Regions from separate parts of the Dyadobacter sp. HNCC25DJ187 genome, predicted to be linked through region 2. Evidence: riboswitches for the same ligand, from Rfam matches in the RefSeq annotation. Region 2 holds a riboswitch; each other region holds the start of a gene.

Region 1 (7,228 bases), 1.6 Mb from region 2:
ATAGCCTATAAATTCTTGTTTTATTCTATTTGTAAAATTACCGTTATGTTACGCCATAAACTTGGTGGTATTTAGCGGCTTTTTTACCGATATTAACTTGTATGGATGCAAGGTTTGGTACAATGCCAATTTGAAGGCATTATATTCCGTATATCAGCCAAAACGTAAAATAAAATAAGTAATGCTGTTTTTGGATTCGATAAAGTGTTGTAAAGAAGTACCGGGAAGTGATGAAAACCGAAGAATAGCTTCAAAATACAGAAAAATCAAGCAGGTTATTCATCGGTTCGAATGAGGAGGATTGTTAAAATCCGTATTTCCATTTTTGGGCAATAGCTATCGCGGTCTGAAGCATTTCGGGTGCCCACTGTTCAATATGCCACGCTGAAGAACGCAGGGAAGATGCGTGCAGCATTTGTTGAGCGTGCTGTAAATCCGTAGCACACTCAAGAATTTGAGAAAGTTGTTGCTGTTGTTCATAGAGAAGCATATCCTCGACAGGCATCGAACTAATATTGACGGAAGTATTGGGCAGGAATTCGTTCGTAACTGTCAGGTTGTATGTTCGTAAGTGTGACTTAACGATAGCGTCCATTCGATTAAAATCTGACCGAAAATGAATTTGACTCTCTTCGGTGGCCAGTGCGGAGCCAAGCTGTTCGAGCACGACGAATTTCAGGTTGGGGCACAGTGGGATGGTTTCGTTCAGTAATTGAAAAACTTCCTCAGGAACGGCGTCATCATGTGTATCACGTCGGATCAACTTATCAGAAGCGAGTGCCTGTTCCCAACTTCCACCCGAAATATGGATTTCACGGACCCTCTCTAATGGATAAGCCGCAAGTAGTTGCCGGGCAGGGATATTAAAATTATGTATTTGGCAATAGACATTATGCAGATCAAGTATCAGGAACCCGTTCACTTTTTCGGTTAATTGATCAAGAAAATCTCCTTGCTTTTGCACTTCATCATAGGAATAAGCAAAAGCCAGATTTTCTAAGCCGACTGGGCATTGGCACACATCCTGAATCCGCGCCAGTCGATCTGCACCTAAATCAACTGTGTTTTGAGTAAAGGGTATGCTGATCGGAGCTCCCTTGTGAAAGTCGGTGCCGGTCATAAAACCAAAATGCTCAGATATATGATCGAATTGAAAGTCACTGCAAAATTTTGCCAGTTTATTGAGCCATTGTTGCTGCTCAGGCAGCCACTTTCCGGAAAATATGGAAAAATAAACACCGTGACCAACGAGCCGGTTGTTGCGAGCGTATTCAGCAACCAGTTCTACGAACCACGAAGGGATTTGCTCATACTTATGTAAGGCATCGAACGACCATTCGATTGCCTCAATTTTTTCCATCTCAAAAAGAGGAATGGACGCCAACAGAATATTGGCGTCCAGATTACATGATAGGGATGAGTAAATTTCACGCATGGAATGGATTTTATCTTATCAGCCCATACCACAACCCGGACATGGATCTACCTGTTTATTCTTGGTGACTCTTTCTCCTTCCGGATTGACGTCACTCACGCTGCAGGCTGTTACTGATGTAACTACCACAGCAGCCACTACGGCTTGTAAAACTGCTTTCGGAATTTTCATACGGCCAATACAATTATATTTTATAAAAGTTTCAGAATGATGATGCAGAACGGCCGGTAATGGTTGTAAACGAATCAACTTTTTTTGTAATTATTCTGTCCTTTTCAAATGAAGCTGTTGCCTGGCACGATCCAGGGTTACACAACAATTAATCAATAAATTAATATTACCTGACCGCATGTGATTCAGGATGTTGACCATTTCATGTAGATAAACGCGTGCAAAGCCCGGATCACCTTCAACGATGGATCGGGCGTTGTCCGTCAAATCAGCATATTTAATAGAATGTACAATGGCCGTGGTTTTTCCAAGCCTTTCCACTTCCCGTTTTTTTCTTTCTCTTCGATTTAGGTCCGGATAGGTTTCTTTCGTAAAAACATCGGTAATACCAATAACACCCTCCATAATAAATGACACCAATGCCTGGCTATAGCCCGTGGTGGTCAAATGGTCCTTCAGGTTGGCCGGCGCACAATCGGTATCTTCCAATAAATCGTGACACAGTGCGATTTCAATTGCACCTTCCGTTTTTTCATGAGCTGCCACCAATTTGGCCACTGCAACCAGATGATGCCAGTAGGGCAGTGGCTCATACTTTCTCTGCTGATCGCCGTGCCAATGTTTTACAAATTCTAAAAGTTTATGTTGTCTTGAAGTCAGATCCATACCACACTATTTTTGTTTCAGCTTATAAAGCCAAAAAAAATATACCGCTAAAATTTGTGTTTCTCAAAACATTAATATTACTTTGCCTATCGATTTAGTAGATTTATTGAGAATGAAGGGAGAGGTTAGGCTCTGTGATCTTCTGGCAACCTATTATCTTATTAAGGTGCCCCAACCTAATTCTATTGATAAATCCCGATATCCCACAAAGTAAGTGTTGGAGGCAATCACCGGTGGTTGTCTTGATTTTATGGAATTTTAATTTTTAGATTGTACATGGAGATATATTGTGATAATGCAGCAACTACTTCCCTTGACCCTTTGGTAATTGAAGCTATATTGCCCTATCTGACTCATCATTATGGGAATCCTTCGTCTTCACATTGGGCTGGCAGGACCGCCCGTGAGGCTATTCATGCATCCAGGCAAAAGGTAGCAAGCTTAATCGGAGCTTCAGCTGAAGAAATATTTTTTATGTCGGGAGCTACAGAGGCTAATAACCTGGCATTGACAGGCGCTATCCGATCAAATGATATCAGCCATGTCATCACCAGCAAAATTGAACATAAAGCTGTTTTACAGCATCTGTCGCATCACGAAAAGGCAGGAGATATAGAGGTCAGCTATGTGAAACTGGATGATTTTGGCAATGTGGATCTCAGACATCTGGAGGTATTGCTGGATCATAACCCACAATCACTGATCAGTCTGATGCATGGAAATAATGAAATAGGTAACATTACCAATATTAAAACCGTGGGGGAACTGGCTGAAAAGTACAATGCTGTATTTCATACGGACACCACGCAAACCATGGGCAAACTTCTCATCAACGTTTCTGAAGTGAATGTGGATTTTTTAGTAGGATCTGCACATAAGTTTCATGGTCCAAAGGGAATCGGCTTCATATATATCAACAAGCGAAATCAGATTAAGCCGCTCATTGTCGGAGGCGGTCAGGAGAACGGACAGCGAGGCGGAACGGAAAATGTTGCCGGTATCGTCGGCCTTGCCAAGGCACTGGAGGTGGCCTACAAAAGCAGGGCGGTTGTACAAAATCACGTAGCAACTTTGAAGAAACATTTGATAGCAAGTTTGGATGACCTCACTATCGGCGGGATTACATTCAACGGTGAAAGCCGTTCTGAAAGTAAAGGTCTTTCTAATATTGTAAGTGTTGCATTTCCTGCTTTACTTTCAGGAAGCCTGGTAAACCAGCTGGATCAGTTAGGAATCGCGGTGTCGGGTGGCAGTGCATGTTCGAATCTGCGGACCGGCGGTTCACATGTGATCAGCGCTATATATAAAAATCCTGATAAAGAAATCGTACGATTTTCTTTTAGCAAATTTAACACATTGGAGGAGGTGGATCACATTATTAAAGCGATCATCAGAATTTACCAGTCTGATCAGGCAGAAGATGTGCTGTCATTACAAGCTTCTATTCCGCTTGCATCATAAACTTGTACGAGCCAGTCTGCGATACAGGCAGACTGGCTCGTGTTATTAATTGAGATGACTGAATCGTTGCAGCCATAATTTTTTAAACTTGTCTATGCAATTGTACTTGAGCTTGGAGTACTTCACCGGGTCAGTTTCTCCAATTTTTTTGCCAATTTCTTCGGGCTTAAATCCCCAGTAAGCCCAATCCATAATTATTTCCCTGCAAGGTGAGCACATTCTGTCTAACAGCCTGATAATCTGACCCATCTCTTCCCTGGCTTCTATTTGTCCGGTAATATTCTGCGCTTCATCTCCTAATTCCGGGACCTCATCCATATACTCAATTTTACTTGATGCATGCTTTCGAATAAAGTCAACGGTTTTAAAATATAATATTTTGTAGAAATAGGTAGAAAGGCGACTATCTCCCCTAAAGGTTTCATTTTCAATGTGCTTTAATACCAGCATAACTGTGTCGGTATATAGATCACCCAGTGCAGTTTCGTTGAGTCCGGTCTCTGAATGAATTTTAAAAATATACCCTTTATATCCGTTAATGAGCTGATTAACACTTTTTTCTCTTTCAACACCACCATTTCTGAGTGCCAGAATCAGTGCTGTTTCATCATAATTACTTTGAAAATAATTCATAATGGTTTTCCATGTTTGGTTACGAATTGTGTCCTGATGATAGGATTATTCGGCCAGCGGAAAATCAACTTAAACGAAATGTATCGGCATACAGATTCCTTTTGTATCAAAAGTTAATTCTTGACACAATCAAATCATTTTGCCAAACTGTCGCAAACAGTGGATTTACAGATCATTGTTTCAACTACATCATCGTCCAGCATATAAAATATATCATCAGAACCTTTAAAGCGGGTTCCATGAAGTAGAACTAGAAACGTTGAGTGGTTGTGTTGCCGGAATGGCTGGGATGTTGATGTAATTACGAAAGTATTGATCTGGCTGACCAGACACAGAAATACTATGTGGATGACTTGGGAATATGTGAGTTGGTAGTCATCTGCAGCTTAGGTTGAATTTTAGTGAATAGTAAATTTTTCATACATGAGGATTTGGAATAAATTAAGAATTAACTGGGTTTATACTGGCAAATATATCAACAATTATGAAAATTCATTCTATCAATACAAAATAATTTCTATCAAAACAGAGAGAAGTGAAATATTTTAGTAGAATATATTCACCTTAACGATAGATATTAACACACATATCAGTGATATTATTTCAATTTTTACAATATACAACTCGCTGAAAATGAGCAAAATCTAAATTTTATTAAATTTTTTTTTGGAATAATACAGGAGAATTCTACTTCAGAAACGACTAATGTAACAGCGCCGACAGAATGGGGTGCATATTAACTCTCCTCAACGAAAGAAAATATGAAGAAACTAACCTTGACGGTGGCAACGCTACTGAGTGGATTCCATGTGCTTGCTCAAAACAACTCTTCGGTTGTAACGCAAACCGGAGATTACAATAGAAGTATCGTCAACCAGACCGGTACACACACCTCATCTGTTCTTCAGACGAGCAACTCGGCTCTACCTTCACAAGAAAACGTGACCGATGTGAGCCAGAAAGACATCGCTGCCTACAACCTCAAAGAGAGTAATTCGAAAGTTGAGCAATTTGGTCACTCACACACTACTATGGTTATTCAGGAGGGTAATAACACACTTGAAGCGTACATAGGTGCAGATGGCGCATTCAACCAAAATAATGAGACCTATTCAAAACAATATGGGTCAGAAAATGCTGGTTTACAAAGAATCGAAGGACAATTGTCCGGCGGTTCCTATTTGTCCTTAAGTCAGGGTGGTGCTGGTAACCAATCTGATCAGCTTGCACATCAGGCCATTGATTCGAAAGGAGCTGTGGTACAGTCCGGAAACAACAACGATGCTTCGCAACGTATTGAAGGTATAGATAATGAAGCCAGAATACAGCAGACATCAGATGGCAACAGTGCATTTCAACAAATTATTGGTCTAAACAGCTCTGACAATTATAGTATTATCCAGCAGAGTGGTGATGATAACAATGCCCGAATCATCACTGAGGGTAGTAGTAATAGATTCGACGCTACGCAACTGGGAGACCGCAATAGCGTAGTGGGAATTGCGGGAACAGCTTCATCGAATGCGCTTCAGCAAGGAGATGGCAACAACATTTTGCTTAATCAGATAGGAGACGATAACGCTTTTCATATACGTCAGTCAGGTAACGACAACCGTATCACAGGATCCAGCGTCTCCGGTGCTTTACAGTTGGGAAACAACAATACCGGGATTTTTTCTCAGGATGGCTTTGGGTTGAAAATCATTTCAGATCAATTTGGAAACAACAACATGCAAACCGTGACGCAGACGGGTATCGGAAGCGAATCAATCGTATTTCAGTCGGGGGCGGGTAACATGGCTCGTGTGACCCAGGCAGATCAGTAAATCTGAATCTATCAGTCTAGATTACTTCATATTTCACACTTTTTTAATCCTTTCTCATTTTACTAAAATTATGAAAAAATTAACTTTTACCGTAGCACTCCTTCTCTCAGGGACCTACCTCTTTGCACAGAATAGTACTTCTAATGTTACGCAAAATTCTAATTACAATAATGCGGATGTCACGCAAAGGGGGAACTCGCAACTATCCAACGTAACTCAAACTGGCGTTAGTACCACTGCAGGATCACAGAATAACGCAACGGTATTGCAAAGAAATGGAGGTAATCCTGTTGGGGATAATGAGTCAAATATTGTCCAAACTGGAAGAAGTCAAACTGCAGATGTTTGGCAGTCGGGTGGAGAAAACCTTTCCAATGCTACTCAAACAGGGCGCTCGCAAAATGCTGAGGTTAACCAGCGCGGAGATCTCAACACATCTACAGCAACTCAGGAAGATAGAGGCAATGATACTTGGGTAAATCAGGACGGAAATAGGAACACATCTTCCGTTAATCAAAAAGATAACTTTAATGGTGCAAATGTTAATCAGGACGGAAATGATAATTCATCAACCGTGTATCAGGATGGAACAACAGTACTAGGGAACCAAGCAGATGTAAATCAGATCGGGAATAAAAATACATCTGCTGTGGACCAAGATGGTACTACTGTCTTTGGAAATACTGCTGAAGTTGACCAGATTGGTAATGAAAACAACTCGGATGTGATACAGGATGGAGCTTTGAACTATGCTGATGTGAATCAGACCGGAAATGGGAATACCTCAGATGTAGAGCAAAGAGGTACAAGCGTGCTTGGTAACTCCGCGATAGTGAATCAAAACGGAAATAACAATGAGTCGGATATTTTCCAAGACGGTACGATTTTAGTTGGTAATGAGGCCGAAGTTACTCAAAATGGTAATCGTAATGATTCAGACGTCTACCAAGATGGTGGGCTGAATGAAGCAACCGTGCTTCAAGAAGGTAATCGTAACGACGCTGATGTGGAGCAGGAAGGTAACCGTAACACAGGT
Region 2 (7,228 bases):
GTGCAATACATGGCGGAATCAGGCAGAACATCATTCCTGAAGAAGTGAAAATGATCGGCACCATCAGAACTTTTGATGAAGAAATGCACACCCATGTACATAAACGGGTTACCGAAATATCAACAAATATTGCTGAAAGTGCGGGTGCTACAGCCGACGTAAAAATTGACGTGCTGTATCCGGTTACGTTCAATGACATACCGCTTACGGAGAAAATGGTGGGAACTTTGCAAAGTGTTGCAGGGAAGGAAAACGTAATCCTGACATCAGCAAAAACAGGAGCGGAAGACTTCTCCTATTTTCAGCAAAAGGTGCCTGGTTTTTTCTTCTTTTTGGGAGGAATGCCGAAGGGGAAAAATCCTTTAGAAGCAGCTCCCCATCACACCCCTGATTTTTATATTGATGAAAGCGGGTTGGTGCTAGGCGTGAGGTCGCTTAGTAGGTTAGCGACGGACTATATGGAGGGGAGGAAATAAGGGTTGATTATTAGTTGTTAATGGTTAATGAGGGACGATTGAACCCTCGGCCATTAACCCTTAACCCATAACCATTACTCCGGTATATTCTTCCGTTGTAGTTGTCTGGTCTGAACGCTTTAGCGGGCTGAACGGTTGAAGGAAAACTACTTTAAAGTAAAGCCGTCTTTCCGCAAAGCCGTGCAGCCTGCTTACACATGCAGACGGGAGAATTATTCCGGTATATTTTTCCTCACCTGATCAAACAGAACGTTTGGTAAAAAGCGCTTCAGATAGATAGCTGCTACCTCCTTCAATCCACCTATATATATTTCTTTCTTATCCTTCCGGACGGCCTGAAGGATTTGCCTGGCACATTCTTCCGCCGGAATACCATTGGCCTGGTTAGAATCCATTTTGCCAAATTTACTACCGGATTCATTCAGTGCATTCAGAGAAATATTGGTGCGGATGTATCCCGGGCAAACCGTAGTTACTTTGATATTATCCTTATATCCCTCAGCTCTGAGTGAATCGTAAAAGCCATGCAATGCGTGCTTGGCTGCGTTATAACCAGAGCGCATAATGGTGCCTATTTTGCCAGCCACACTACTTATTACGATAAAATGGCCACTTTGCTGTTTGATCATATACGGCAGTACCGCTTTTGTAATGGCTACGGTACTATAAAAATCCACATCCATCAATTTGCGGTATACATCCAGATCAGTATCAACGATGTAGGAACGCTGACTTACACCGGCATTATGTACCATAATATCTATCTGGCCGAATGTCTGAATGATCAGTTCCGCTGCAGGCTTTGCCTTTTCGAAGTCGGTCACATCCATAGGTATTATCAATATGGAAGTCTCCGGAAGTCCGGTTAATTTGCCCACACGAATCAGTTCTTCTTCTCTTCGTGAGGTGAGTACAAGTCTGGCTCCCTGCTGGGCGAATGCCATGGCTATTGCTTCTCCGATACCAGAAGAAGCACCTGTAATCCAGACAACCTGATTTTTGAAAGTTTCCATCATGATTGATCTATATTGAGTTCGTTGAGGGGTGTTCAAAACGGAGCGAAACTCCGTCTGTTTTGACTTCCAGGTGTGCTGAGGCACCCACGATCATCGTACGGTTATCAGCTACATGACCGCAAGGGAAATCGTAACAAACCGGATAAGTATATGCAGATGTGTGTTCTGCTATGATCGCATTTGCATCTTTACCGAATGATGGTGAAATATTATCTCGCATGTCTGAGAACTGCCCTACAATCAGTCCGGCCAAATGATGTAGCTTTCCTGAACGCTTCAGTTGGATCATCATCCGGTCCAGGTTGTACATATACTCATTAACATCCTCAATGAAAAGGATTTTTCCTGTTGTATCTGTATCGGTAGGTGAGCCAATGAGATGAGCAAAAAGGCAAAGATTACCGCCAATCAGTTGTCCGTAAGCCGAACCTTCGCGGTTGAGGTCATGTGCAGGAATATAATATTCAGGTAAATGGCCAAACAATGCGCTTTTTAGTGACTCCGCAGCTTCGGTTGCTCCGGATAGGGACATCGTTTTGACCATCGGAGCGTGCATGCCGGCGAATCCGGTTTGATACATACCGGCCAGCAAAGCTGTCAGGTCACTGAATCCGACGATCCATTTGGGTGATTTTAAGAATTGGGTATAATCCAGCTGATCAATAATTCTTGAACAGCCATATCCTCCCCGTGCCGCAATGATGGCTTTAATTTCAGGATTGTCAAGCATACGCTGCAGATCCAGAAGCCTGTCATCATCACTAGCGGAAAACTGATGAAAGCTGCTCTTGATGGTAGTGCCCTCTATGACTTTGAGATTCCACTGATCGCGCAACATAGCAATGCCATCCGTTAAATCATCATATCTGACCACGCTGGCGGGAGCTACAATACCCACTTTATCACCCGGTTTTAAAAACGGAGGAAATACAATCGGATTAATAGAGTTGTTTTTTGGTTGCATCGGAAGAGCATACTTTCATTCCGGGACGGATAGTTAAATAAATACGACTTCTGCTACAAGGTCGCTTTTCATTTCCCGGTTGATTAATTCAATGATTTTGTATTTCGCACGCACCAGTTCATTACGAAGTGGGGCTGATTCAATTTGAAGAAAAAGTGTACGGTCTTTGATAAAGACCTTCTTTGTCCTGGAAGCAATCGCATCACCCATAATTTTATCCCAATGTGCAACTACATAGGATTGGTCGAATCGATTTCTCAATTTGTACTTGTCCAGCATTTGCTCAATAGCATCTTTCAGCGGCGTTACGCCCGGGCGTCGCGATGCTTGCTCTTTATTGAAACGATAATGTTGTGCCATAGGAAATGAAGACAAGATGCAAATGTACGCATATACCCATTCAAATAATTCGATGAGGAATTTGTTTTTTCAGACATCCGGCCTTAATATTGTGCTATCAAGTCAATTGCTTCACTAATCAGCGATTGATTTATAAAGAAGAGGCGAGAGAATGGGCTCTAGGAACCTCTGGCAACCTGCTACCAAATAGGAGAAAGGTGCTAATTCCCACCTAAGTTATTTAGGAGATATAAATTCAATTCGTAAAAGAACTTACAGTTAGAAATTTCCGTAAGCCGGATGGCTTTAATCTCGTATCTGACGCTGAAACCGTTTTTCATTAGGTGGGTTTTCGTATAGCTTGTGTTTTATACACTGGATATACGTTTTTAAATGATCTATAATTAAAACCTGTGCTCTGGCACTTATGCAAGCGGAACAAAAAATATTCAGATATCCATATACTTATTCTCTTGAACTAGGTCGCGAATTACCTGGCTTTGAGCTCGCTTACACTACGCTTGGAACCAGGAATGAGGCAGAAGATAATATTGTGTGGATATGCCATGCGCTTACAGGGAATGCTTTTGCCGCTGAATGGTGGGATGGACTGGTAGGGGAAGGGAAATATTTTGATCCCGCCAAGTACTTTATTGTTTGTGTCAATGTATTGGGATCAGCATATGGCTCTACCGGGCCGGCTTCCGTTAACCCATTGACGCAAAAGCCATATTACCGCGACTTTCCTGTCATTACTGTCAAAGATGTTGTAGGTACACTGGACATACTCCGTCAGGAGTTGCAAATCAAAAAAATCAATATATGTATAGGAGGCTCATTGGGCGGACAACAGGCACTGGAATGGGCAGTGGAAGTTCCTGATCTGTTTGAAGAACTGATTCTGATCGCTTCCAACGCATTGCATTCGCCGTGGGGAATCGCGTTCAACGAATCACAGCGTATGGCTATTGAGGCTGATCCCAGTTTTAAAGAAGACCATGAAGAAGGAGGGAAGCTTGGCATGAGAGCAGCCCGTTCGATGGCACTTTTATCATACCGGAATTACGATACCTATAATTTTACCCAGGCGCGCGACAATCCTGATCAGATTGATGATTTTCGGGCATCTTCCTACCAGCAATACCAGGGAGATAAGTTTATGAAAAGGTTTAATGCTTATTCCTACTGGACTTTGTCAAAGATTATGGATTCACATAATGTAGGCAGAAACAGGGGAGGAATCGTGCATGCGCTGGGTATGGTGAAAGCTAAAACGCTCGTATTAGGAATTAAATCTGACTTATTGTTCCCGCTTACAGAGCAGCAATTCATTGCCAGACACATTCCTGACGCAGTTTTCCAGGAAATTGATTCCCTGTATGGACACGATGGTTTTTTAATCGAGTATAAGCAATTAGCACAGGTAATTAAGGCCTGGCAACAAACCAATGGTCAGCTTCAGTCTGCACGATTGGAATAACAATTACAAACTTTTTCTTATTGCCAGTCCTGTACATGTGTGCAGGACTTTTTTATTTAATTTAAAATTTTAACTTTCCGCCATGCGTAAAATAGGAGCAAAGCTGATACTCGCCCTTCTGATTATTGTGGGCATGCTGTATAGCTATTTCAGCAAAACGCAGGTAAATCCGGTTACGGGAGAAAAACAACGTGTGGGACTCACACCGGAAGAAGAAATCCAACTTGGCCTTCAATCCGCTCCCCAAATGGCAGTTGAATTCGGTGGTTTGCATCACGACAGAGCTTTACAAGCAAAAATAAAGACAATTGGCAAAAAACTGGTGAATCATTCCGAAGCGGACAAGTCGCCGTATCAATTTGATTTCCATGTGCTGGCAGATGAAAAAACGATCAATGCTTTTGCGTTGCCGGGTGGACAAATATTCATCACAGCCGGATTATTGAAGCAGCTTAAAACGGATGATGAAATCGCCGGTGTGCTGGGTCATGAAATAGGACATGTAATTGGCAGACATGCTGCGGAACAAATGGCAAAAGGAGATTTGCTACAAGGATTGGCAGGAGCGGCCGGCGTTGCGGGCGGGGATTATTCATTCGCACAGACCGCACGTTATGTAGCACGACTTATTGATTTGAGCTACGGAAGAAGTGACGAGCTCGAATCGGATGACTTTGGGGTGAAATATATGATTGCAGCTGGTTATAAGCCGGAAGCTTTGTTGGCAGTGATGAAAATTCTGGCTCAATCTCCGAAAAGAGAAATGGAATTCATGAGTACGCATCCAAACCCTGCTAACCGGGAAGAGAAGATACGAGAAGCGATGAGCAAGTACGGTAAAAAATGAAAATACCGTATATGTAAAAAGGAATAATTCCGGATTTAATCCGAAACCATTCCTTTGATATACTGGTAATCTAAGCCGGATTATTTTGTAATCTTCAAAAGTAACTCAGGCTCGTTGGTGGTGATAAAATCTACATTTCTCTCTAAAAACCATTTCATGGTTGCCTCATCATTCACTGTCCATACATTCGTAGAAAGTTTCAGATCACGCATTTCTTTCAAATAGCCCTCATTTTTTTTGTAGACGCTGTAGTGATAATCGATACCATCCAAGCCGGCAGCTTTGATTTCAGAAGGCGTTTTGTCGCCGTTCAGGTATTCCACATGTGCTTTAGGAGCGAGTTCTTTCACTTTCATACAAACGTCAAAATCGAAGGCGATATAGTCGGTAATTTTTTCGACTTTGTATTTTTTTACCAGTTCTACACATTGAGCAGCCAGTGCCAGCGAACGTTCCTTACTGATGGAGGAAGTTTTAATTTCAAGAATCAATCTTGTTTTCTTTTGCTTGCCACCTGTTTTGAGATAATTTTCAAGCGTAGGCAGACTTTCTCCATTACTTAGTTTGATGGCTGACAGCTCCGCAGCAGTTGTTTTCTCAATATGCGTTCCTTTAATAGCATGGTCGTGATGTACAAAAATGACAGAATCAGCGGACATGTGTACGTCAAACTCCGCACCATAGCATCCCAGTTTGATGGCATGTTCAAGCGCGCCGATAGAGTTTTCAGTAGCACCTGTATTCTTCCAGGCTCCGCGATGGGCAATCACTTTATTTTTATTCTGAGACATAGCGTTTGGGGCAATCAGGCACAGCATCGCCGCACAAAAAATAATGGTTGTTTTTAACATATCAAGGTTATTATACATGTTCAAAAAGCGCCTGTTCAGGCTGTTTTTTGTTGCAAAGAAAAGGAACTGGTAAGGTATGAAAATATTAAATTTGTGTTAAGTAGTAACCGAGCTCTCCACATTTTCAGATGCTATATGTTTTTGTATACTGATAATCACATACTTTGATGTCGGTGTATTACTTTTTTCAGCTACGCTCTCTAATGGTACCAACACATTCGCTTCCGGGAAATAAGTGGCGCAACAGGTTTCAGGAATAGGGTAGCTCACTACAACGAACTTACGGGCAAGTCGCCTGGATCCACCAAATTCATTGATCAGATCCACAACATCACCTTCGTTCAGATTCCTCTCACGTATATCTTTTGCATTCATCAGTATCACTCGGCGTTCTTGATGAATTCCTCTGTAACGATCATTGAGACCATAAATGGTAGTATTGAATTGATCATGGCTACGAATAGTCATCATGATCAGTTGATCTTTGTCTAACTGCGTTTCCTGAGCGGTTGCTACATTAAATTGTGCTTTTTCGGATGTCGTATCAAACCTGCCTTCTCTGTTACAATTAGGTAAATAAAATCCGCCGGGTTTGCGAACACGCTCGTTATAATTGTCGAATCCGGGAATTGTTCTTTCTATATCTGCCCGGATCACATCGTAATTTTGCAAATAGCGATCCCAGTCAATTCTACTTTTTTTACCAATCGTCGCTTTCGCCAGTTTACATACAATAGCTGGTTCGCTTAACAAATGGTCGGAAACCGGATCCAGAATACCACGTGATGACTGAATTACACCCATAGAATTCTCGCAGGAAACAAATTGCTCCATTCCGCCGGTTTCATCTTTGTCGCTTCTGCCTAAACATGGCAGAATAATTGCTTCTTTTCCATGAATCAAATGGCTGCGGTTGAGCTTGGTAGAAACCTGTACGGTAAGACTGCATTTTTGTAAAGCTTCAGCAGTGTAAAGTGTATCCGGCGTAGCCGACAGGAAATTGCCACCCATAGCGAAGAAAACGTGTGCTTTTTCCTCATGCATTGCTTTAATGGCTTTCACTACATCATAGCCGTGCTTCGATGGAGGCGTGAATCCAAAGTTCTTTTCAATTGAATTTAAAAGACTTTTTGATGGCTTTTCAAAGATACCTACCGTTCTGTCACCCTGTACATTGCTATGGCCACGCACCGGACAGGTACCAGCTCCCGGCTTACCAATACTCCCTTTCATAAGTAGTAAATTCACAATCTCT
Region 3 (7,228 bases), 340 kb from region 2:
CTATCCAGGTCAGTAATGTTGATTTAATGTTGAATATGGCATAATGCTGATGAAGGTAATCATAGAAAAAATAGAAGGCTCCTGCCACAAACATGTCAATCAACCTTTCCGCAATACCAATATTCATGTTAGCTATTGAGCTGTTGAAATGAAAAACTTTCTTTCCCCGTCGCTTAGCTACAAGGTATTCAATAGCAATAAACGTCAGAAAGAAGGGCACTGCGATGGCCATGTAATTAAGTTTCATGACAAGAAATACAGTAATAGTATATTTAAAATATAGAGTATATGTACAAATGTAAACAAGCAGTTGGATATTTGCTACGAATCACCTGTTTAGCTGATACAAATTTTTCCCGGATACAGGTGTAATGTGTTGATTTTGTGATTTTTGATTCCCATGTTTTTTTCTTAAACACTTGCAGTGGTACGTTTCAGATATTTTGATGTTTATAATTGGGACATAGTGGTGACATCTCTATATTTGTATACTATACAAACTAAGTAGACTAAATATATTCAACAAAATAACTGAATGTCATGGAAAACACTTATCAATTAAAACTGACTTATCCCAAATCCCAAAGCATCCATCACATTACATCTCTGGTCGAATCGGTCCAGGGCGTTCGTATCAGTCATCTTCATTTCAGTAGCATCGGTAAAGATGTGGTTGGCATACTGCGCTTTGAAGCTTCCGATCTGATTAAATTTAATTCAGTAGTACGTTTGATGCGATCCAAAAATGTAGCGCTGATGGAAGGTTAAGTATTGCGGATATTCACATTTTGTTGTTGTCTTTATATGCTCCGGTCGTTTGGCCGGAGCTTTTTATTGTCTAAGAATACTTTATTATTGTCCATGTGTGCGATCCGTGGCAAAATACTGTAAATTCGTTGGCATACCTCCCAAAGCAAAAAACTCCGCAATGGGAAACCCATCACGGAGTATTCAACTTCCATCACCAATTATCTATTTCACAGGATGTTCGATCACTTTGACGCCGAACTCCGGTGTACCTTGTAACAATCCGTTTGTAAAAACGGTGTAAATTTTACCTGCTTCCAACGTGATGGTAGAAGTACTGCCGGTAGTGTTGCCGTTGGTTGCATTGGTAAAATTAAATGGGTAGGATCCCGGATCCACATTTTGAAAAGGTCCGAGTGACCACGCACTTAACGTTTCTCCGCTAAGGGATGAATTGGCTGCCCTTCCATAGGCTACGTTGGTGAAGAGAGGTGTTTTATCTTTCAGTACGTTCAGTGTTCCTGCACCCGGTGAGAGATTCACAAATCGAAGTTTGGCTTTGCCGGCATCCGGCGCTTTCAGATCATCATAAAAAAGGATCAGTGAATCGGCGTTGTTTTTGCTGGTGCGGGCAGCCACTACGGTGTGGTAAAAAGTGGCGATCGGACCGTTCGGTCTGCCGGTGGCTGAAAACGTAGCGCTGTTGCCAAACTGATAAGAAGCCTTATAACTGGTATTATTTCCTTCTGTAAAATTGATCTGAACACTGCCGAATACGGTAGGGTAGTACGCTGAAGCCTGATTAATCGCCACGGGTGTAGGGGTGATCTTGTCTGTAAATGTCCAGAAACTAATGGCTGAATTAACAGGGCGGGCATTCACAAAACTGATGTAAGCACTAAGAGGAGGACGGTCTGCGGCGTCTATGTCCAGGTAAGAGGTGTCTTCGCAGCTTGTAAGTGCGGTCACGCCAACTACTACCAGCAGCGCAGACTGTATCCGTTTCGATAATTTAAATGTGTTTATTTTCATTGTGCTGAGAATTAACGAATGATGGATTTTATAGTTTGGCTGTGATTCTTACGAAAGGCTGTATGCCTGCACTACCGTTCTGCAAGCCTATGATTGAAGGATTGTTACGTGGATTCAGAGAAGGATCGGTATAATCGCCCAATTGATTGAAAGCATTGTTTACACCAATTACACCTTGCAACGATTTTGTAAACGAATAAGCCACTGAGGCATCCACGACCCATATCGGTTTCAGTTTCTGGTAGAAGTAGTCCGGCTGCGGAAAATTGGCGTTTAGTGAAGATGCACTGGTCACCGAGCCAAAATAAATTGCGCGTGCCATGTAAGTGAGTTTTCCCAGTTTATAGGTTCCCTGAACGTTTATTTTCTGACCCGGAATGTGTGAGGTTACCCTTGCTTTTTCACCGTCATTGAAAATGATATAGCGGTAAGCTTCTAGTCCTGCCGGTGTGTTCACGCTGGTTACTTCATTTCTTACAAAATTGGCTCCCAACAATAATGTAAGTGCTCCGTTGCGGAATGGTGTCTTATAGCTACCTGTGATTTCCAATCCTTTTGTTCTTGTACTGAAAGAGTTGTAGAAGAATTTTGCCTGAGTGGTTCCTGTTTGCACGAATAAATTACGCACTTCAAGTGGCAGGTTCACATCCGTTGCGGAAAAGTTACCGGTGTTCCCTACACGATTATTCACATCTACAAGATAAGCATCAGCAGTCAGTTCAAAATTTCTGAAGGGCTGCGTGGTGATCCCCAGTGTATAACCTTTTGATTTTTCAGGTGTAAGTGTCGGGAAGCCGAGTGCGCGGGTTGCTGCACTCTGGTTAGATGCCGTGACCTGATCGATAGCGCGTCCCTGCTGGAAACTGGTTGATGTTTCGGTATAATAATACTGTGCAAGATCCGGAGCTCTGAAGCCTGTATTGTGAGATCCGCGGATACCTAGCTGATCGGTGATATTGAATTTGGAAGCAATTTTATAGGTCGTTACATTGCCTAATCCTGAAAAATTCTCCAGACGTAATGCACCTGAAACCAGCCAGTTTTGTGTAATGTTTGCTTCCACATCTGCGTATCCGGCCAAGATCGAGCGATTTACGTTCACAGCATTTTCAGGACGGAAACCTGCGTGGATCTGAGAGCCCGGAGAAAGTCCGTTCAATCCGATCTGTCCTTCATTCGTGTTGTAGATAATGCCTGCTGCCGTTGTATCCAGTCCCCATACGGTTCTCAAATCTCCTTTGGAGTAGGAAGCAGACTCACCTGCAATGATCTGATAGGTCTCAACCCGGTATTGAGCACCAAAGGCTACATTTATTCCTTTTAGTGCTTTATCGAAGTACCGGCTGATGTCTATACTTCCTGTATTCTGGCTTGCATTATAGCTTCCGGCATCGAATGTTCTTGGTGTTTTCAAACCCAAACTTGCATTCAATGAATTAGTGATTACATTGCCAAAATCATTCTTTCCATATACATTCGAAATATCCACATCCCAGTCGCGGATTTTACCTTTCACACCGACTGCCAGCGATTTATCTGATATGATGTTTTCCATCGCAGGCAGAAAGCCGTCAGGATACAGGAAGGAGTTATTTCGTTCAGTCCACCCCGGCAAACGGTATACGGCAGTGAATTGTGAATTCCTGTGGCTGATTCCCCCGAAAGCATAAACTTCCGCATTTTGCCGTAAAGGAATTGCTGCATTAAAAAATAAAAGTGCATCCTTCGCTTTGTTCGATCCACTTGCACGACGGTCGAAAAAGTGGCGGTCAATACCTCTGCTTGCCAGAATTGCTTCGTCAATTTCTTTGGTGTATATAGCATCGTAATTACGGGTGTTAGCACCGCCTCCGTACACTGGTCCCAGGTATAATCCGGCATCGTCCCTTCCAGGCAATAACGAAATAGCCTGTGTTGCAAATTCTGCTGTGGCATTCAGATAGCCACCTGTTTTACCCAAAGCAAAACCATAATTGGCGTTGGTGCGGGTGCTGGTGCCATCACCACGCCGGCGGGTAGTGGCAGTAGAGCTGATCGTCAATTGTTCGGTGCTTTTACTAAGGACTATGTTGATTACACCTGCAATAGCATCGGAACCATACTGTGCAGCGGCTCCATCTCTCAGAATTTCAACTCGTTCAATGGCGGCAGTAGGTATGGAGTTGAGGTCATAACCTGTGGCACCGTTACCCAATCCACCCCAGTTGATGTTGGAGCTTTTGTGACGACGCTTGCCATTTACAAGTACCAGCACCTGATCTACCCCCAATCCTCTGAGTTGAGAAAGGTTGAGCGCCGATCCGGCATCCCCGGCGTTACTTCCATTTACGGAGTGAAAAGAGGGCGATACGTATTGCAGCAACTGCGTTATACTGACCTGCGGCGCTGATTCTAGCAATGGTTTCAGATCGATTACATCGACAGGAACAGGAGAATCGAGTTTGGTACGGTTCGCATTGCGTGAGCCTACAACCTGTACTTCGCCCAATGTGTGCGTACTTGCCTGAAGTGCCACATTGTATTCATTGGAAGCTTGGATCGGGACTTCGCGGGGAAGAAATCCGATGAAAGAAAAAATCAGAATTTCGCCTTTGATTACCGGTAATGTGAATTTTCCGTCTGCGTCGGAAATGGTTCCCTGACGGGTATTTTTGATCGTGACGTTGACTCCGGGCAGCGGCTCTCCATTTTCAGTGGCGGTCACCCGGCCTGTGATGATGCGCTGTTGGGCGAGCGATGCTGTGGCGATGAAAAGTAAAATAAGTAAAAAGTAGTTTTTCATTCAATGACAGTTTTGGAAGCCAGTGGAAAGCTTCGGGATTTTAAAAGCTGTAAATGGGAGTCAGGCTGCTGACTTGTAATGTATACCAGAAATTCGGATCTGGTTTGAATAAAGTGCGGTCAGGGAGATATTAACGTGATGCTGTAAACGTTGTTCTGATTTGATGATGCACGGCACTTTTACATTGACCTTTAAAGGACGGGGGAGCCTGCAGTTCCGGTCGATTTTTGAGATCTTTATAAAAGCGTAGTTTTAACTACCAAGCCAGCGCATCATCAAATCAGAAAAGTTTACTTGGTTTTGACCTTTGCCGTAGCGCCTGTTTCTGCCGCTACGAGTGATATATCCAGGTTGAAAATGTCATCTATTGCTTTATCACCGATGGATGAGAATACGCTTTTTGAGTTGTACTTGATATCATATTTGGTTCTGTCAATGGCGATTTTAGCTTTGCCGGTTATTTCTTTGCCGTTGCTGATTACCTCTGCCGGGAACGTGATGTCGTTGGTTACTCCTTTAATCGTCAGTTTTCCCTTTACATCGTATTTGTTGGTCCCGGAAGGCGTAGCCGATACGATCTGCAATTTGGCTACCGGATGTTTGTCGACAGCAAAGAAGTCGTCATTTTTCAAGTGACCAACCAGTTTTGCGTTGTATTCCGGATCAGTAATGTCCGTAACAGTCAGGTCTTTCAGGTTGATTTCAAAGTTGCCGCCTTTCAGTTTACCATCGTTCAGGATGAGCGATCCCTGCCTGATCGGTGCCGTTCCTGAATGTTCGCCGGTTACTTTTTTAGCATGCCAAACCAGCTTACTTTGTTTTGCATCCACTGCGTAAGAAGACTCTTTCACGTTTTTATCTGTGGGTCCGGTGAATGATACCAGCCCGAAAGCAGTCAGTGAGAGTATTGGAATAAGTATCTTTTTCATGTTGTTTTTGTTTAATATATTAATTCTATTGATTTTATAGAGTAAATGAGCTTGGTAAATCCGATCAGGATCTGCTAATCCCGACCGGGTTGTTGCTCACGGCGCTTTGCAATTAGCTTCGCCACTTGTCATTCGGGCAGCATTTCCCTTGGCTGTTAGAACGACATAGAACAGGACGAGTTGAACAAAAGATGTTGTGCATGATTTTGTAAATTTATAGTTCCTAAAACTTAGGCAGGTTAGCACTTATTCCACCCTGGAAAGTTGCTAAGAGTTCAATGAGCCTGTCTCTCCCTCTTTCTGTATAAATCCGTATTTACTTTGCAGGAAGTAATTGTAAGACGATGCAAAGGTAAGTTCAAGATTTCCTGATTATCAAAAAACAGACTTGATATTTTGGACTAAATCGGGAATTGTACCACAGAACCGTAAGTAGCCGATCACCATCCTCTTTTCTCTTCCAGCGGGTATTTCTTATCAATCTTCTTCAAAACAACAAAAATGGAGTCTTTGTTTTCATTTATACCTGATAGTACGAACTGGTCGGAATCACGTGGTTCGTACCTAAGCGTTAGTTGTATGGTACTGTCAGCACGGTTTTTAAGTTTGAATACCTTGTTGATTGTATCTGCTTCGTAGCCGTAGTAATGCCTGCCAATATTCCCGTAGTATTCTGTCGTACGAATGGAATTTTTTGTATTGAGCTTAAACGGCTTGTCAAGTTGTATGCTGATTGAATTGAACTTTTCAAATACCACATTTTGCCATCTTGTCGTGTCACCAGTAGCCTCGGGAACAAACCTGTCATTGAGTTTGAATTCAGACACCTTGTAAAAACCACTGATTCCCGCAAGTCCATTTTCGAGAGGAAGTTTGAATGATTTTCCACTTGCATACAGGTTCCAATACCCAAAACCACGATAAACTACGAAAAGTAAAATGAAACCGTATTTCAAAGTCAGTCTGGCATATTTATACCAGGTAGCCGGTAGTTCAAACTGTTGAACGTAAGTAAGTGCAACCGCTTTGTATTCAATAACAATCTGATAAAACTTATTTGCATCTCGAACCAGAAGCAGTAGAGAAAGGCTCAGCAGATGCAGGCTCGTGAGTTCCACACCGGCATTGTAGCCAATATTCACAAACCAGATAGGTAATAAAATCGCGATCATCATCAATGCTCCAAGCGTGGTCGTGCGACGGGACAACAGCAGCAGTGTCGCTACCAGTTCAAATATCCCTGCGAAGACTTCGAACACAGGGGAAACGCCGGTCGTGAGCCAATACAATTTACCAGGCGTGAAGTCTCCCAAATTTGTATTAAGCTGACTGATCGTCGGAAAGGGCATTTGCACAGGAAACACTTTGGCCCATGCAAACCACGACATGCGCAAGGCTACACCGTATCTTGCGGCGGCATAAAACCAATAGTACACCTGTTCATCATTTTTTCGTCTTTTATCGATCTGTTGCCAGAGCAGACCTGCAGCGATACATACCAGTACAGTAATAAACCACCCAGTGTAATTCTTTCCCTCCTGGCTCGCAAAAAACCAGGGTTTGTTTTGGGATACGACATCCAGCCAACGGAAGGGGTAAGCGTTGACATTGAAACCGGCGTCAAAGTTCTGCTTGTAAAACTCCGGATTAAAAGGAATAGTGCTTACCACAGCATATACCAAAGCTGCGCGCACGGCGATTTGTTCGTAGGCTTCCCATGGCGAGGATAGCCCATTGG

The links. Region 2 has a riboswitch for S-adenosylmethionine ahead of AC1XUE_RS08220 (homoserine O-acetyltransferase family protein). Riboswitches for the same ligand answer to the same signal wherever they lie in the genome.
Region 1: another riboswitch for S-adenosylmethionine. It lies ahead of AC1XUE_RS01330 (cysteine desulfurase family protein); the one in region 2 lies ahead of AC1XUE_RS08220 (homoserine O-acetyltransferase family protein).
Region 3: another riboswitch for S-adenosylmethionine. It lies ahead of AC1XUE_RS06820 (YceI family protein); the one in region 2 lies ahead of AC1XUE_RS08220 (homoserine O-acetyltransferase family protein).

The regions. Positions count from the first base shown of each region.
Region 1 is NZ_JBXHAT010000001.1:348,912-356,139, forward strand. Features, by position in the region: gene AC1XUE_RS01315 (multinuclear nonheme iron-dependent oxidase) at 305-1,435, opposite strand; gene AC1XUE_RS01320 (chryseobasin-related MNIO class RiPP peptide) at 1,454-1,606, opposite strand; gene AC1XUE_RS01325 (HD domain-containing protein) at 1,697-2,272, opposite strand; SAM riboswitch class I at 2,373-2,467, shown strand; gene AC1XUE_RS01330 (cysteine desulfurase family protein) at 2,549-3,733, shown strand; gene AC1XUE_RS01335 (RNA polymerase sigma factor) at 3,779-4,366, opposite strand; gene AC1XUE_RS01340 (hypothetical protein) at 5,128-6,192, shown strand; gene AC1XUE_RS01345 (hypothetical protein) at 6,263-7,228, shown strand, end outside.
Region 2 is NZ_JBXHAT010000001.1:1,983,951-1,991,178, reverse strand. Features, by position in the region: gene AC1XUE_RS08240 (amidohydrolase) at 1-476, shown strand, start outside; gene AC1XUE_RS08235 (SDR family oxidoreductase) at 689-1,489, opposite strand; gene AC1XUE_RS08230 (S66 peptidase family protein) at 1,500-2,456, opposite strand; gene AC1XUE_RS08225 (DciA family protein) at 2,490-2,816, opposite strand; SAM riboswitch class I at 2,944-3,052, shown strand; gene AC1XUE_RS08220 (homoserine O-acetyltransferase family protein) at 3,223-4,275, shown strand; gene AC1XUE_RS08215 (M48 family metalloprotease) at 4,358-5,122, shown strand; gene AC1XUE_RS08210 (glycerophosphodiester phosphodiesterase) at 5,203-5,913, opposite strand; gene AC1XUE_RS08205 (FdhF/YdeP family oxidoreductase) at 6,070-7,228, opposite strand, start outside.
Region 3 is NZ_JBXHAT010000001.1:1,643,354-1,650,581, reverse strand. Features, by position in the region: gene AC1XUE_RS06840 (sterol desaturase family protein) at 1-247, opposite strand, end outside; gene AC1XUE_RS06835 (hypothetical protein) at 541-768, shown strand; gene AC1XUE_RS06830 (DUF4397 domain-containing protein) at 973-1,779, opposite strand; gene AC1XUE_RS06825 (TonB-dependent receptor) at 1,808-4,561, opposite strand; gene AC1XUE_RS06820 (YceI family protein) at 4,852-5,490, opposite strand; SAM riboswitch class I at 5,702-5,801, opposite strand; gene AC1XUE_RS06815 (hypothetical protein) at 5,931-7,228, opposite strand, start outside.